3 regions of the Clostridium taeniosporum genome follow, and region 3 is predicted to be linked to each of the others. Evidence: a T-box and tRNA genes for the amino acid it is inferred to sense, from the RefSeq annotation. Region 3 holds a T-box; the other regions hold tRNA genes.
What was found. The T-box of region 3 lies ahead of leuS (leucine--tRNA ligase). A T-box ahead of a tRNA ligase gene usually reads a tRNA of that ligase, here a tRNA-Leu.
Positions count from the first base shown of each region.

Region 1: it has a tRNA-Leu gene. The T-box ahead of leuS (leucine--tRNA ligase) is inferred to sense a tRNA for this amino acid. The anticodon was not compared.
Region 2: it has a tRNA-Leu gene. The T-box ahead of leuS (leucine--tRNA ligase) is inferred to sense a tRNA for this amino acid. The anticodon was not compared.

Region 1 is NZ_CP017253.2:2,329,931-2,335,505, reverse strand. It holds gene BGI42_RS10690 (SulP family inorganic anion transporter) at 1-1,373, shown strand, start outside; gene BGI42_RS10685 (hypothetical protein) at 1,720-2,319, shown strand; gene BGI42_RS10680 (GNAT family N-acetyltransferase) at 2,564-3,100, opposite strand; gene BGI42_RS10675 (MBL fold metallo-hydrolase) at 3,398-4,108, shown strand; tRNA gene BGI42_RS10670 (tRNA-Leu) at 4,321-4,403, opposite strand; gene BGI42_RS10665 (iron-sulfur cluster assembly scaffold protein) at 4,642-5,334, shown strand; gene BGI42_RS10660 (GGGtGRT protein) at 5,360-5,575, shown strand, end outside.
Region 2 is NZ_CP017253.2:2,278,290-2,283,864, forward strand. It holds gene BGI42_RS10440 (YhgE/Pip domain-containing protein) at 1-1,415, opposite strand, end outside; tRNA gene BGI42_RS10445 (tRNA-Leu) at 2,058-2,141, opposite strand; gene BGI42_RS10450 (glycosyl hydrolase family 8) at 2,166-3,278, opposite strand; gene BGI42_RS10455 (lytic transglycosylase domain-containing protein) at 3,315-3,881, opposite strand; gene coaE (dephospho-CoA kinase) at 4,323-4,922, opposite strand; gene polA (DNA polymerase I) at 4,945-5,575, opposite strand, start outside.
Region 3 is NZ_CP017253.2:2,733,585-2,739,159, reverse strand. It holds gene leuS (leucine--tRNA ligase) at 1-1,388, opposite strand, end outside; T-box leader at 1,669-1,886, opposite strand; gene putP (sodium/proline symporter PutP) at 2,123-3,589, shown strand; gene cls (cardiolipin synthase) at 4,045-5,478, shown strand.

The DNA.
Region 1 (5,575 bases), 400 kb from region 3:
TAGGATTTTCAATAGTAGCAGGAGTAGATCCTATGGTTGGTGTTTATGCATCATTTTGTATTTCTTTCATCATATCAATTTTTGGTGGTAGAACAGGAATGATATCAGCAGCAGCAGGAGCAATGGCGTTAGTATTAGCCGCATTAGTAAGAGATTATGGTATAGAGTATATGTTGGCAGCAACAATACTTACAGGAATATTTCAAATAGTGTTAGGTTTTCTTAAAATAGGTAATTTACTTAAATTTATACCTAAATCTGTTATGATTGGATTTGTAAATGCATTAGGTATAATGATGTTTAAATCACAGGTACCACATTTTAAGGGTGGAATTATTTTATTAGTTTTAGGTGCTATAGGAGTTTCAATAATTTATTTATTACCTAGATTAACTAAAGCAATACCATCACCAATTATAGCAATAATTATTATTACATTAATAGTTACCATATTCAAAATTGATGTAGCTACTTTAGGGGATATGGGAAAGATAACAAATGAATTACCTAAATTTTTAATTCCTAATATACCATTTAATATAGAAACATTAAAAATAATATTGCCATATTCAATGTCTCTTTCAATAGTTGGACTTATGGAATCTTTATTAACAGCTCAATTAGTAGATGATTTAACAGATACCACAAGTGACAAAAATAGAGAATGTGTAGGGCAAGGAATAGCAAATATAGTATCAGGCTTTTTTGGTGGAATAGCAGGTTGTGGAATGATTGGTCAAACTATAATAAATCAAACTTATGGTGGAAGAGGAAGATTATCAACTCTTACTTCTGGAACAGCAATGTTAATTTCAGTAATATTATTAAATGAATTTGTTGTAAAAATACCAGTGGTTGCATTAGGTTCAGTTATGATAGTAGTATCAATAAGTACTTTTAATTGGGATTCTATAAAAAGAATAAGAAAAGTACCTAAAACAGATACAGCTGTAATGATTTCAACAGTTATAATAGTATTATTAACTCATAACTTAGCTTATGGTGTTATAGTTGGTATAATTTTAAGTGCAATATTCTTTGTAGCTAAAATATCAGAAATCAGCATTAAAAGAATAGAAGAAAATAATGTAATTAAGTATATAGGACATGGGCAGTTATTTTTTGCATCTACTTTAAAGTTTATAGATAGTTTTGATTTTTCAGAGAAGATAGAAACAGTACACATTGATCTTTCAAAGGTTAAAATTTGGGATGAATCAGCTGTTGATGCTATAGATAAAGTGGTAATGAAATTTCATAAAAATGGAGTTAAGACTAATTTAATAGGAATGAGTAGTCAATGTAAAGAATTAATAGATAAAATGGCTATACATAATAAACCAGGAGGACTAGAGGTTATAGCTAATAGCTAATAGTACTAGAAAAAAGTATATATTTAAGTGTTTTTTTAGGCACATTCAAATAAAATTAAGTTATTCCCTAATAAGTGGATACAATTAAAAATTTTGTATCTATTTATTGGGGGATTTTTATTATACCTATATCAGGATTTATTCAAGGATATTTTCACATTTGAATATATAAAATATAATAGTTAAATAAGTCTATATTACAAAAAATTATAATTAGTTATGTACCTATTGATACTGGAAATCAAATATTATAAATAAAATTAATGAATTATATTTATAAATAGTTTATAATTTACATATAATACAAGATAGATATTAGTAATGTTTTTAAGAATAGGGGGATTCTATGAGTAAAAAAACATTTATTTTTATCATAATATCATCTGTTTTAATTTTATCATTAGTTGCTTGTAATACTGTAGATAATACTAAAGTAATAAAAATTAAATCTGCTAAATTAACACAAAAAGAAGAAAATTTATTAAAACTAGTTAAAGGAAATTCTGAGTATAAAATTTATGATTATGTGTTAAATGATAAAGTTAAATCAGTACACATAAATTTTTTGACATTAAATTCGAATAATGAGTGGAAAGAAAATGGTGGAGCATCTTCTGAGATTAGTAATCCAACAGGTAGAATAGCTATTTCAAGTGTTGGAGAAAATGGGAATTTACAAATTTCTATTCAAAATGGAGGTTCTATAGCTAATTTTAAATCTAATTCTGAAGTATATAAAAATTTAAAAGAAATGGGACGAGCTATGGTGTGGGGAGAAGAGTCAGATGTAGTTTATGAAAAAGAGATTCCTCTATTTATTCAAATAATATCAAATTCATCTGAAATTGAAGCTTCCATGGATGGTTTTTATAATACTGACAAGCTAAAAGATTATGATATAGTAAATGCAGTTACAGTCACTTTTTCAGAAGATCCAATTAATTAACTGTATAATACTAGTGAAATAATAATTTTTTAAGTATTATAAAAAAACATATTAATGAGCATAGCTATATACTTCAAATTATGATCATTAATATGAATCATCTTATTTGATATAATTTTATGGATTTTCAAGTACTTGTTGTATTGCACATCAGAATAAAAAAATTAACAGTTATATCTATTTTTTCTTTTTAATACATAAGCAGTAATGTACTTATTAGCTAACTGAATGATTATTAGTTATGTTAAATATATTCAGATTTTAATATGCAATAATATAAAGTAGTAACTTCTTTATCATCTAAGAGTTTTAATTTTTTATTTTTTCTAAATTTATATTTAAATCCACATTTTTCAATTACTCTTTTTGAGTTATTATTAAAGTCAAAATGTCCACACCAAATTAAATCTAAATTCAACTCATTAAAACAATATTTAATTAAACGATTTATAGCTTCTGGAACAATACCTTTTCCCCAATACTTAGGATTTAAAACATATCCAATCTCTTTTTGTTTTAATTCAATAACAGTATTATCTGGTTTTCTATCATGAAGACCAATTCCACCAATGACTTTATTTTCTGATTTTAAAACAATAGCATATGTATCATTATTTTTAATAAACATTTTTATTATTTCTTTACTCTCTTCTTCATTTTTATGTGGTGGCCAACCAGCACTAGGTCCTACTAATTCATTTTTAGCATATTCATATAAATCTTTGCTATCAGTTTTTTCCCATTCTCTCAATATTAATCTTTCAGTTATTAATGTTTTCATATACTTTCCACCTCATAATCCATTATAAATAATTATTAGGTAATTATAACATATTTTGTAAAATAGTATGTACTAAATTCTAAAAAATTAAAATTATTAAGAATAAAAGAATTTTAGAATATTAGAATTAAAGAAGAAATAAAATTTAGAATTAAAGAATATTAGAATTTAAGAATTTGCTTATAAATTAAGGATATGAGGTATGATTGCATTGAAAAATAATATTAATCAATATGTTACAATTTATTAAAAGATAAATAGTAATTTATTTAAAAAATGAGGAAATGGGGAGATGTGATGACTGAACTAATAACGCTAAAATTATTGTTTGAAATGGGAGAAATTAAATTTTATATTTATCCAGTTGTAATTAAAAGCAATGATGATTTAATTTTAATTGACACAGGATATCCTATGTTTTTGTCAGTAATAGAAAAAGCTTTTGATAAAAAAGGGTTGGATATCAGAAATCTTCAACAAGTTATTTTAACCCACCACGACCACGATCATATGGGGGCAGTAAAGGAACTTGTAAAAAAATATCCGTATGTAAAGGTGAAGTGTTCTGAAGAGCAAATTCCATATGTTTTAGGAAAAAAGAAATCACTTAGGTTAGAACAAGCTGAAAAATTAGGAGCAGATACTGGATTTATACAAATGATGAAAAGTGTAGAGTATTTGGATTCTGTTTTAAAAGTAACAGATAATGAAATTATATGTGATGGAGTAAAAGTTATTAAAACACCAGGGCATATGCCAGGGCATATTTCTATTTATATTGAATCAATGAAAACCTTAATAAGTGGAGATATGTTAATTTTAGAAGATGGTGTGTTAGGTATTGCTGATGAACAATTTGTGTTAGATAAAGAGGCGGAAATAAATTCACTAAAAAAAATTGTTAATCTAGATATTGAAAAAATTATATGTTTCCATGGTGGCGAGTATAAAAGCAACAATTTAAAAGAAGATTTAAAAAAAATTATTGCAAAAGGGTATAAAAGCTAAACAATAAATGTCAATTTATTTAAAGTTTTATTATAGATAATATAAATACAATAAAGATAAATATATCTATATAAGTTGATTAATAGATATTAAAAAAATTTTCAATAAAAAATGAAGTTATTTCTAGTTACACTACTTTATATAAAATTAAAATCCCTTAAAGTAAAGAAACCTAGTAGTTTCAATACCTCAAGGGGTTTTCTCTTTTAAAATGGTGCCGATAGTGGGACTCGAACCCACATGGTTTCCCGCATGATTTTGAGTCATGTGCGTCTGCCAGTTCCGCCATATCGGCATGTTATCGAACAAGAAATATTTTACCATATTATAAAATATAATTCAAGTTAAAATTTTCGATATTTTTTTATCAAAATTTTAAAATAAAGGTTGTTACATAATAAATCATTTGCTAGAATAGGAATAGGGCGTTGATATCCCAGTGGGATGTTTTTTAGCCCAGTACTATATTAAAAAGGAATCTTAAATTTTTATTATAGTAAGCATCTATCAATTAGGGAGAGGAGCAAATTTATATGATGTATTCAAAAGAAGTTGAAGAAATGTGTGTAGTTGCTAAAGGTCCTAATCACGGATCAGCACCAATTCCTGTAGAAGGAAAATGGGTTCAATCAAAAGAAGTAACTGACATATCAGGATTAACTCATGGTATAGGTTGGTGTGCACCACAACAAGGAGCTTGTAAATTAACTCTAAATGTTAAGGATGGTATAATCCAAGAAGCTTTAGTAGAAACAATAGGATGTTCAGGAATGACTCATTCAGCTGCAATGGCTTCAGAAATATTACCAGGAAAGACTATATTAGAAGCATTAAACACAGATTTAGTTTGTGACGCTATAAACACAGCTATGAGAGAATTATTCTTACAAATAGTTTATGGAAGAAGCCAAACTGCGTTCTCAGAAGGTGGACTACCAGTAGGAGCAGGACTTGAAGATTTAGGAAAAGGTCTAAGATCACAAGTTGGTACTATGTATGGAACTCTTGCTAAAGGACCTAGATACTTAGAAATGGCTGAAGGATACGTTACTGACGTAGCTTTAGACGAAGATAAAGAAATTATCGGATATAAATTCGTTAATTTAGGAAAAATGATGGAAAACATAAGCAAGGGTATGGATGCTAATAAAGCATTAGAAGAAGCTAAGGGACAATACGGAAGAGTTGCTGATGCTGCTGAATTAATGGACCCAAGACATAAATAATTATTTGTAAAGGAGGATTTTTATTATGGCATTATTTGAAAGTTATGAAAGAAGAATTAATCAAATCACTCCAGTACTAGAAAAGTACGGAATGAAAACTCTAGAAGATGCGAAAGCAGTTTGTGAATCAATAGGAATTGATCCATGTACAATAGCTAAAGAAACTCAACCAATCGCATTCGAAAATGCTGGATGGGCTTACACTTTAGGAGCTGCTATAGCTATAAAGAAAGGTTGCAAA
Region 2 (5,575 bases), 460 kb from region 3:
TCTTCAATATCTGGAATAGTATCTCTACCTTCTTGTAAAATACTAGATGTATTATCTAGTATAACTTTAATTGAACTAAATCCATCTTCAATTGATGGCACAAGTTCTGAATCATAATTATCTATAATTTCAGTAACTTCTTTATGAAGATCATCTAGTATCTTTTTCATATCAGCAATAGCTTGAGTGTCTAATTCTTTCCCATTATTCAATTCATCTATTTCATCATCAATTCTGCCTTTTACTATACCCAATCTATCACTTAATAACTCTAACTTATCTATAGCCTTTGATACCTTTCTACTAATATCTTTTAAATTTCCTTTTATACCATCTATTGATTCGGCACGCTTTTTTAATTCATTTATATAGTTTTCATCACTACTATTAAGTGTAAATTTTGAAAGATCTAATTTATTTACTTTATCTAAAAATTTCTTTATATTTTTAAGTTGAGACTCAACCCCATCAACTGCTGTATTTGCAGAATTAATTGTATTAGATGTTGATATTAATGTTTTTTTAGCTACTTCTGGTATTATGTTTTCCTCAAGATTTCCAAGCTCTACACTTGTAGTATCAAGTATGTTTTCTGCTAACAATAAATCATTCTTTACTAATGGTGATATATCAGATAATCCACCTTCTGTTTTATCAAAAAAACCTCTAACATTTTCAAAAAAATCATCTGTTATATCAATTGTGTTAGATATATTAGGGAGTATTTCATTAACCTTTACAATTAAATCTGATAAATCTACTGTACCTTTTATAGAACTATCTAATAATTTTTCAAGTTCTGGCATATTTTCATCTAATTCATATATCTCATCTATTACATCTCTATACTCTGATCTATGTTTGTCCATCTCAATTCCTATTTCATCTAAAGCTCTAAACAATACTCCTGAAGCAGTTTTTACTATATTATCATCAAGTTCACTTTTAACACTCTTAACTTTAGCATCAGTTATTTTAGGAGCTATAGCATTTTTTTTCTCATTGACAGTATATATAAGCTTAGGTCTTTTGACTTTTTTTTCAACTAATGTAGTTGCATCTTCTGAAAAATTTTCAGGTATCTCAATCATGGCATAATATTGCTCATTTATAAGCCCGTTTTTTGCTGTTTCTTTATCAACAAAAGTCCAACCCATTTTATCATTATCTTCTAAATTTTCAACCAGTTCATTACCTAAATTTATATCTTGATCTCTAAATATAGAACCCTTGTCTTCATTTACAACTGCAACCTTAATGCCACTAGTACTTGAATATGGATCCCATGACGCTTTTATATTAATTAATGAATATAATGATGGTATAATCATAAGTCCTAGTACCACTACTGTTGCTATCCAGTTTTTAAATATGTTTAGAAAATCACGTTTAAAAATTCTTATTATATTTTTCATAACTACTCTCTGATTAATATTTATAATATAATACTAATTACATTATAAATATCAACTAACCCCTCCTATCATTATTATATAAATAATAAATTCTTTATCTTAATGTTAAACTTTACCTAAAGCATTAATAAAAAAATTCTTTCTTAACTAATTATTTACTTAAATCTAAATCACGAACATTTTTTAATATTTGAAGATCAAATATACTACAGTTAAGAATTATGTTTATATTATAATTGAAAGTTTTACGCTTTTAAATACTTTTAATACCTTTAATTATTACTTCACTAAAATGACTATAAGTCATTTTAGTGAAAAATGCAATACCTGAAAACATTTTCTTAAATATTTTATTTATTAAACACTAAGTAAAAAAATCCCTAAGAGACTTTAAAGCGTTGATTTTTTTAGCCATGCACCCTTTCCAAACATAGTGCAGGAATAATTGTACAGCATATGATTATTTTTTATTCTTTATATATACTTATAATATCTTTAAAATACAGTATTTTATAAGTTATCCATAGATATTGCAACGATATAATTGCCCCAAAAATAAAAAACATACATGTAATTATTAAGTAAATAATTACATATATGTTTCATTAAAATTATAAAATATTAAAGACAATAATCTATTAGTGCAGGCAACGAGACTTGAACCCGTACATTAATATTAACACGCGCCCCTCAAACGCGCCTGTCTGCCAATTCCAGCATACCTGCAGTTTATATTCTATATTTTAAATATTAATATTTAAAATATCTATATGCAAATAAGGCATTTAAGTTATCATAAGAATAAACTTGTGATCCATCTTCCATTCCGTATCCACCATATACTACACTTTTTTTATTTTTCACTTGAAATGCATTTATCTTTTTCATAGCTAAAGTAGCTAGTTCTTTATCATCTACTTTAGATGCTATCTGTACTATAAATGAATATATTGATGTTGATTCTATCTTACTCAAGCTTTCTCCATTAATAGAATATAGAGTTGAGATAAAACCATCTTTTTTTAATCTTTCTTTTATACAAGTTATACTTTTACTTATATCTTCACCATATTCTTGCTTATTTAATAATACAATTAATGATAAAAGGGTATCAATATTTTCATTATCATAACTTTCACTTTCTCTATAAAATTCTTTTTTATATAAAGGTACTTCATCACTTATATATCCATTATTTAAAATTTGTAAAGATGAATCTAATACTTTTTCCCATGAAGAATTTAGTTCTGATAGCATCTTTAATGTTTGTAAGTCTAAATAACATAAAGTAGTAGTTTTGCTTTTAGAAATACCATCATTAAAATCTACAAGAATATTATCCTCTACTAATTCTTTTGATATCCCCTTTGATATTCTAATAGCCAGTCCTCTATAACTTTTATCATTCCATTTTTCTTCTGCCAAAAGTAGTGCTTTAATTATTCTTAAATCATCTATGGTAGCAGATATTTCTGATTTTGATTTTTCTTCTACTCTCCAACTTATAAGGTAATTATTTAATACCATATAGTTTCTTATATAATCTAGAGTTCTATCAAATGTTATCCTATCATTTTTCTCCAAACTATATAAAAGCATCATACCTTGTGACTCAGATAATACTGAATGACCTTTAGTTATATCCCCTTGAGATCCAAAATTAATATAATTAGTGTATACTCCACCTTCATCATTCATTAATTCATTTTTCACAAAATTAATTAATAAATTTTCCTCATCAGTAGACTGTAATTGTAACCAAACTTTTCCTGTTTCTACATGCCTAAAATATGGTGCTAAATTATAATAAATTGTAAAACCTGCTATTAATAATATTAAAATTATTATTATTTTCCTTTTCATTCTAACCCCTTCTTTTTATCTATACCACTAATATACTTATTTTTTAGAATTAGAATATAGATATTTATAAACATTATAATAAGTGGTCACTTTATCTAAATATTTTTTGGTTTCATTAAAAGGTATATAACTTAAATCTTTACCATTTTGTGAAAGACTAGAGTTATTAAGCCATTTATTTACATTGCCTGGACCAGCATTATAACCTGCAATCATTAAAGCTAAATTTCCATCAAACATATTCCTAAGTTCATTTAAATACCAGCAACCCATTCTTATATTATATGATTCATCAAATAACTTTTCTTTTGAAAACTCATCTAACCCCATTTGCTTTGCTGCCCATTCCCCTGTTTCTAATGTAATTTGCATAAGACCAATTGCATTTTTATGAGATTGTGCCTTATTATCAAAATTACTTTCAGTCTTCATAACAGATAAAACAAAAAATGGATCTAGATTATATTCTTTACTGTACTCATTTACATATTCTTTGTATTTATAAGGGAAAAAAATATCTCTCATTAAATATTTTGAACTTGAAGCTAACACTACTATTATTATTACCCCTAATATAAGAAATTTATTTTTCTTAGATTTCATTACTTTCTCCTTATTTAAAATTATTTTTCTCATAGCTATCATCCATGACATATTTTATCATCTAATAAAATCTTCTCTTCCCCTTCTTTTATAAGGCATATTCAAATAAACAACTAATTAATATGTTAATTTATTTTGTGAATTACTTCTTCCTTAGAACCTACTAATAGCACAACTATTATAAGAACCCAAGTCATTGTATTTCACAAAATATCCATGACATCTTTGACTTGTTATCTATTCTCATATGCCTAATGCAACAGATGTAAGCTCTTTAAGTAACGATTTCTAATTCTTTAGATACCTTCTAAATCCATATCTATAATCTTAGAATTCTATTTATAAAACTATCATCACATGGTACTTTATATTAAATAACATAATTTTACATATCTATGTTTTAAATCTTCTATTAATACTATTTAAAACATACTATTGTTTTTATACTATTGAATTAATATAATCAATCAAATCATATACTTGCTTTTGTGTTTCTAATAAATCACCATTATTATCTATGATTACATTTGCAAAATCCTTCTTCTCATTCAAAGACATTTGTGCATTTATACGACTTACAACTTCTGTTTTAGTTAAATTATCTCTTGATATTACTCTCTTTATTTGAGTAGAATTATCAGCACAAACAAGTACAACATAATCCATATCTTTATGCATATTGTTTTCTATTAGAGTAGGTGCATCTATTATTACCACTTTCTTACCTTTTTTTTCATATGAATCTATTTCACTACTTATTGCTTTTTTTATATATGGCATAATTATAGATTCATATTTTACTCTTTGCTTTGAAAATTTAAATATATGATTTCCAAACTCTTTTCTTCTGAATTCACCCCTCCAATCAAAAAATCCTGATCCAAATTCACTTCTAATTATATCTAAAATTTGAGGATTTTTTTCTAATACATCTCTTGCTGTTACATCTGCATCAATAATATTAAAGTTTTCACTTCTAAATATATCTGATATAGTACTTTTTCCTGTTCCTATACCCCCTGTTAACCCTATCTTTATCATTTACAAAGTTCATCTCCCATTTTTATTTTGCATCATACCAAGTAGTACCATATTTTAAATCTACATCAAGTGCTACATTTAATTTTATGGCATTTTCCATCTCGTTAATAACCAATTGTTTAACTATGTCAAACTCATCTTTCTTAACATTTAATATAAGTTCATCATGTACTTGAAGAATTAACTTACTTTTTAACTTCTTTTCCTGTAATTTATTATAAACATTAACCATTGCAATCTTAATTATATCAGCTGCACTTCCTTGTATTGGTGCATTCATAGCTAATCTTTCTCCTAATGCTTTTACAATTTTATTGGAAGATTTTATTTCTGGTATAAATCTTCTTCTACTTAATATTGTCAATACATATCCTTTTTCTTTAGCATATTCGCTTACATGATTTAGATATTCCTTTATCTTAGGATATCTTTCAAAATAAATAGCCATATATTCTGCTGCTTCTTTTTTAGTTATTTTTAAATCTTGTGCCAAACTAAAATCACTTATTCCATATACTATACCAAAGTTTACTGCCTTTGCATTACTTCTCATAATAGATGTAACTTCATCTACCGGAACCTTAAATACTTCTGAAGCAGTCTTTGTGTGTATATCACTATGATGAGCAAATGCATCAATCATATTTTTATCA
Region 3 (5,575 bases):
GATTTACCATCAGGAGTAAATTCAACATTATAAGGAAGTTCTACTGGTAAATCTTTTTCGGGAACTGGAACTGTTCCACAATGTTCACAATATATAACTGGAATTGGAGTACCCCAATATCTTTGTCTTGAAATTAACCAATCTCTTAATCTGAAATTAACTTTCATTTGTCCTAGGTTATCTTTTTCAAGTTTAGCAACAATAGATTTTTTTGCTTCATCTGTAGTTAAACCATCAAATTCACCAGAATTAACAAGTATTCCATGTTCGCAGAATGGAAGTTCTGGTTCATTTCCTACTTTATTTGTAATAACTCTTTTAATTGGTAAATTAAATTTAGTTGCGAAAGCAAAATCTCTTTCATCATGTGCTGGAACTGCCATAACACAACCAGTACCGTATGTAGCTAAGACATAATCAGCTATCCATATAGGAACTTCTTTTCCATTTATAGGATTTATAGCGTATGATCCAGTAAATACACCTGTTTTCTCCTTTGATGATGATTGTCTTTCTATTTCAGATTGCTTACTAGCATCATCTTTGTATTTTTCAACAGCTTCCTTATATTCAGGAAGAGTTAATTCATCAACTAATTTATTTTCAGGTGCTAGAACAACATAGCTTACTCCATTTAATGTATCAACTCTTGTAGTAAAGACATCAAATTTTAAATCTGAATTTTTAACTTTGAAAGTAACTTGAGCACCATAAGATCTTCCAATCCAGTGTTTTTGCATAGATTTAGTTTTTTCAGGCCAATCTAAATCATCTATTTTATCTAATAATTCATCAGCATAGTCAGTTATTTTAAAGAACCATTGAGTTAAATCTTTCTTTATAACTTCAGAATCACATCTTTCACATGCTCCATCAACAACTTGTTCATTAGCTAAAACTGTATTACAAGAAGGACACCAGTTAACAGGAGCTTTTTTTCTATAAGCTAATCCTTTTTCATAAAGTTTTAAAAATAACCATTGAGTCCATTTATAGTAATCAGGGGAGCAAGTAACAACTTCATTTTCCCAATTAAACATAGCACCCATAGATTTTAATTGTTTTTCCATAGTTTCAATATTCTTAAATGTAGAATCTTTAGGATGTATACCTGTTTTTATTGCATAATTTTCAGCAGGTAATCCGAATGCATCAAAACCCATTGGTTGGAATACATTATAACCTTGCATTCTTTTAAGTCTTGCCCATGAATCTGTTGGTCCATAGTTGAACCAGTGACCAGCATGTAATTGAGCACCTGATGGATAAGAGAACATCTCAAGAGTATAAAGTTTCTTATCTAAATTTTCAGTATTGAATTTATAAGTTTCATTTTCTTCCCAAATCTTTTGCCACTTTTCATCAATTTTAGTATTGTAATTTGACATATTAAATCCTCCTAGATAAAATATAATTTTATGTTTTAGGTTGGTTATATTATGATAAAAATAGAAAAAAGTTGAATTTGATTTACTAAATTTATCGATTTATTTTAAATACATATGTTCCAATTAATAATGTTCAATACCAAATGATTAATTACTTAAAAAACTTCAACGAAGTTTTAATACAATGAATATTATTTATTAGAACTTAGATATATAGTTTATCCTAAAACATATAATAAGTATTAAATTTGAACATTAAAAAAAGCTTTCATCTCTAAAATTAAGAGACGAAAGCAAAATTTCCGCGGTACCACTCTTATTAGAAGAAAAAATATAATTTAATCTTCCCACTTCATATTTTTAACGGATATTTACCCGTACTTGTTTTTAACAAGTAAGCTCCTAGACAAGTTCATAATAAAGTAACACTATTTTACAGCAACCAATAGCTCTCTAAAGATACAATTTATTATTACTACTTCTATTCATAGCAAAATATAAAATTTTAGAAATATTATATATTAAAATTTTTAAAAATGCAAGACATTGTTTAAATATGTATTATAATCATCAAGGATAAAAATGTAATTTAGTTATAATTTTTTATGAATTTTTACTTATTTATAAATATGACTCTTATATTTAGATTAGAAAAATTGAATTTATATGGATTTTCTGTTAAAATCGTTACATTCGTATAAAATAATTAGTTACATTTTAGGAGGTTTATATAAATGAATGAAAAAATAATAATTGGAGGAATATTTGCATTATATTTAGTAGTAATGCTATGGATAGGACTCCATTTTTATCGTAAAACTAATAATTTATCTGATTATACATTGGGAGGAAGAAAACTTGGATATTGGGCAAGTTCTATAAGTGCTCAAGCTTCAGATATGAGTGGATGGTTATTACTTGGTCTTCCAGGAGCAGCATTTTTAACAGGGTTATCGGGATCTTTATGGATGGCTTTAGGATTAGCCATAGGAACTTACTTAAATTGGAAGGTGGTAGCTAAAAGACTTAGAATAGATACTCAAAAATATTCAGATTCAATAACAGTGCCCTCTTATTTAGAAAATAGATTTAATGATAAATCAAGAGGATTAAAATTAATATCCTCACTATTCATACTTTTATTTTTTATACCATATACTGCATCAGGGTTTGTTTCAGGAGGTAAGTTATTCACAACAGTTTTTGGAACTCCATACATAGTTTCAGTTATAATATGTGGATTGGTTGTTGTAAGTTATACATTTTTAGGTGGCTTTATGGCAGTTTGTTATACAGATATAATCCAAGGTGTTTTAATGTTTTTTACATTGCTTATATTACCTGTAATAGTTGTAATAGAAGCAGGTGGTATAGGAAATATAGTATCGTCTTTTGATTCATCTCTTTTAAACCCATTAGATATTGGTTTTATAACTGGTTCAAGTAGTGGAACAATAGGTATGGCAGTTATAGGAATAATATCTTCTATTGCATGGTGTCTTGGATATTTTGGACAACCTCATATTATTACTAAATTTATGGCTATAGAGAATCCAGAAGAAATTAAAATTTCAAGAAGAATAGCTACAGTTTGGGCTATAATAACACTTTCAGCTTCAACAGCAATAGGTCTTGTTGGACATTATTATTTTCATAATTTAGTAGGAGCAGATTCAGAAACTATATTTATATTATTAGTTCATAAATGTGTTCCATTAATACTTATAGGAGTTTTATTATCAGCTATATTAGCTGCAATTATGAGTACAGCAGATTCTCAACTTTTAGTCATTTCATCTACAATTTCAGAAGATATTTATAGATCAATTATTAAGCCTAAAGCGTCAGAAAAAGAACTTATAGGAATAAGTAGATTATCAATATTAGTTGTAGCACTTATATCATTTTGTATTTCACTTAATCCAGATAGCTCAGTTTTAAAATTAGTATCATATGCATGGGCCGGTTTTGGATGTGCATTTGGACCAGTTATTATACTTTCTTTATTTTGGAAAAACATCACTAGAAATGGTGCTTTAGCTGGTATGATAATTGGTGGACTTACTTCAGCTATTTGGCCAATATTTAAAAATTATTTTTCAGCACCAATATTTAAACTTTATGAAATTGTACCAGGATTTTTATTAGCTTTAATTGCAATATATATTGTTAGTAAATTAGATTCAAAAAGCACTAAATAAAATAGTACATAATTAAAACAGTAATTGTGTTTTGTTAGAATTTTTATATATACTTAAAACATAAGTTAGTTTATAATATTAGATTTTATTTAAAGATACCAGAAAGATTCTCAGAATTAATATAATTATTTTGAGAATTTTTTTGTGTACAAGAAATTATAGAATTTTTAAAAATAATGAAATAGAGAGATTATTTCATAGAAGATTTTATTTAATAAGGAATATTAGAAAAATCAAAAGCATATTGAAGTTATAATAGTATTAAAATTCTTTTCATATATCTATTAAAAGGATATAGTTTTAAAATTATATAAATTAATGGTTAGATTATAAATTTTTGATACAGTATTTTATATAACATGATAAAATAGTAAATATAAATTATATATTAAGTAAAGATTTATAATGCAATGATTTTATTTTAAATAATGTATAAACAAAGGAAGTGAAAAAACATGAATATATTATTAGCGATAGGTATGATTGTTTTAATACTTAATATAATCTTTTCATTATCACTAATATTTATAGAAAGAAAAGATCCAACTACAACATGGGCATGGCTTTTAATATTAATTATTTTACCTGGCTTAGGATTTGTATTATACCTTTTATTTGGACAAAACTTGAGTAGGCAAAAGATTTTTAAAGAAAAAACTCAAATTGATGAAATAAAGAGAAAAAATTTAAGTGATAGATATAATAGTAGTAGTAATTGTCATGATGGTGGAGATAAATTTTTCGATTTAAGAAAAATGAATTATAATCATTCAGGATCACAATATACAACAAACAATGATCTTCAAGTATATGTAAATGGAGAAGATAAGTTTAAACAATTGATTGAAGATATAAGAAGCGCAAAAAGATATATACATATAGAGTACTATATTTTTCGTAATGATTGTTTGGGAAAAAAGATAATAGATGAATTAACTAAAAAAGCAGCTAATGGTATTGAAGTGAGATTATTAGCAGATAGTATGGGATCATATACTTTAACTAAAAAAGCACTTAAAGAATATTTAAATGCTGGAGGTAAATTTGCTATATTTTTTCCAGGAATTTTACCACATATAAATACTCGTATAAATTATAGAAATCATAGAAAAATAGTTGTTATAGATGGGAAATACGGGTATGTTGGTGGATTTAATGTTGGAAAAGAATATATAAACAAGGATCCCAAAATTGGTTTTTGGAGAGATACTCATGTAAGAATAGAAGGGGAAGCTGTTAATGATTTAAATGAAAGATTTTTATTAGATTGGTGTTATGCATCTGGAGAAGAAATAATAGATTATAAAAAATATTTATCAGAAATAAATGAAGAAATTGGTGATGTTGGAATACAGATTGTTACTAGTGGACCAGATCATGAAGAGGAATATATTAGAAATGCATATATAAAACTTATAAATAATGCTAAAAAAAATTTATATTTAGAAACGCCTTATTTAGTTCCAGATTTACCAATATTAGAAGCGTTAAAAATATCAGCATTATCAGGAGTTGATGTAAGAATAATAATACCTGGAAATCCAGATCATTTTTTCATGAAGTGGGCAGCAAGTTCATATATAGGAGAACTTTTAGATGCAGGTATAAAAATGTATTATTATAAAAAAGGATTTATTCATGCTAAAGCTATGGTTGCAGATAGTACTGTGGTATCTATAGGAACTGCTAATATGGATATAAGAAGCTTTAAATTAAATTTTGAGGTTAATGCTTTTATATTTGATGACAGAGTAGCTAGTGATTACGAAAAACAATTTATGGAGGATATTAAATTTTCTGAAGAGATAACTAAAGAATCTCATGCTTGTAGAAGTACTTATTTAAAGATAAAAGAATCTTTAGCACGATTACTTTCACCAATATTATAATGATTTTAAATTATGGATTATATATATAAATTACTTTTTACATTAACTTCGAACAAATGTTTAAATAAAATAATAAGATATAAAAAGAGGAATGGAT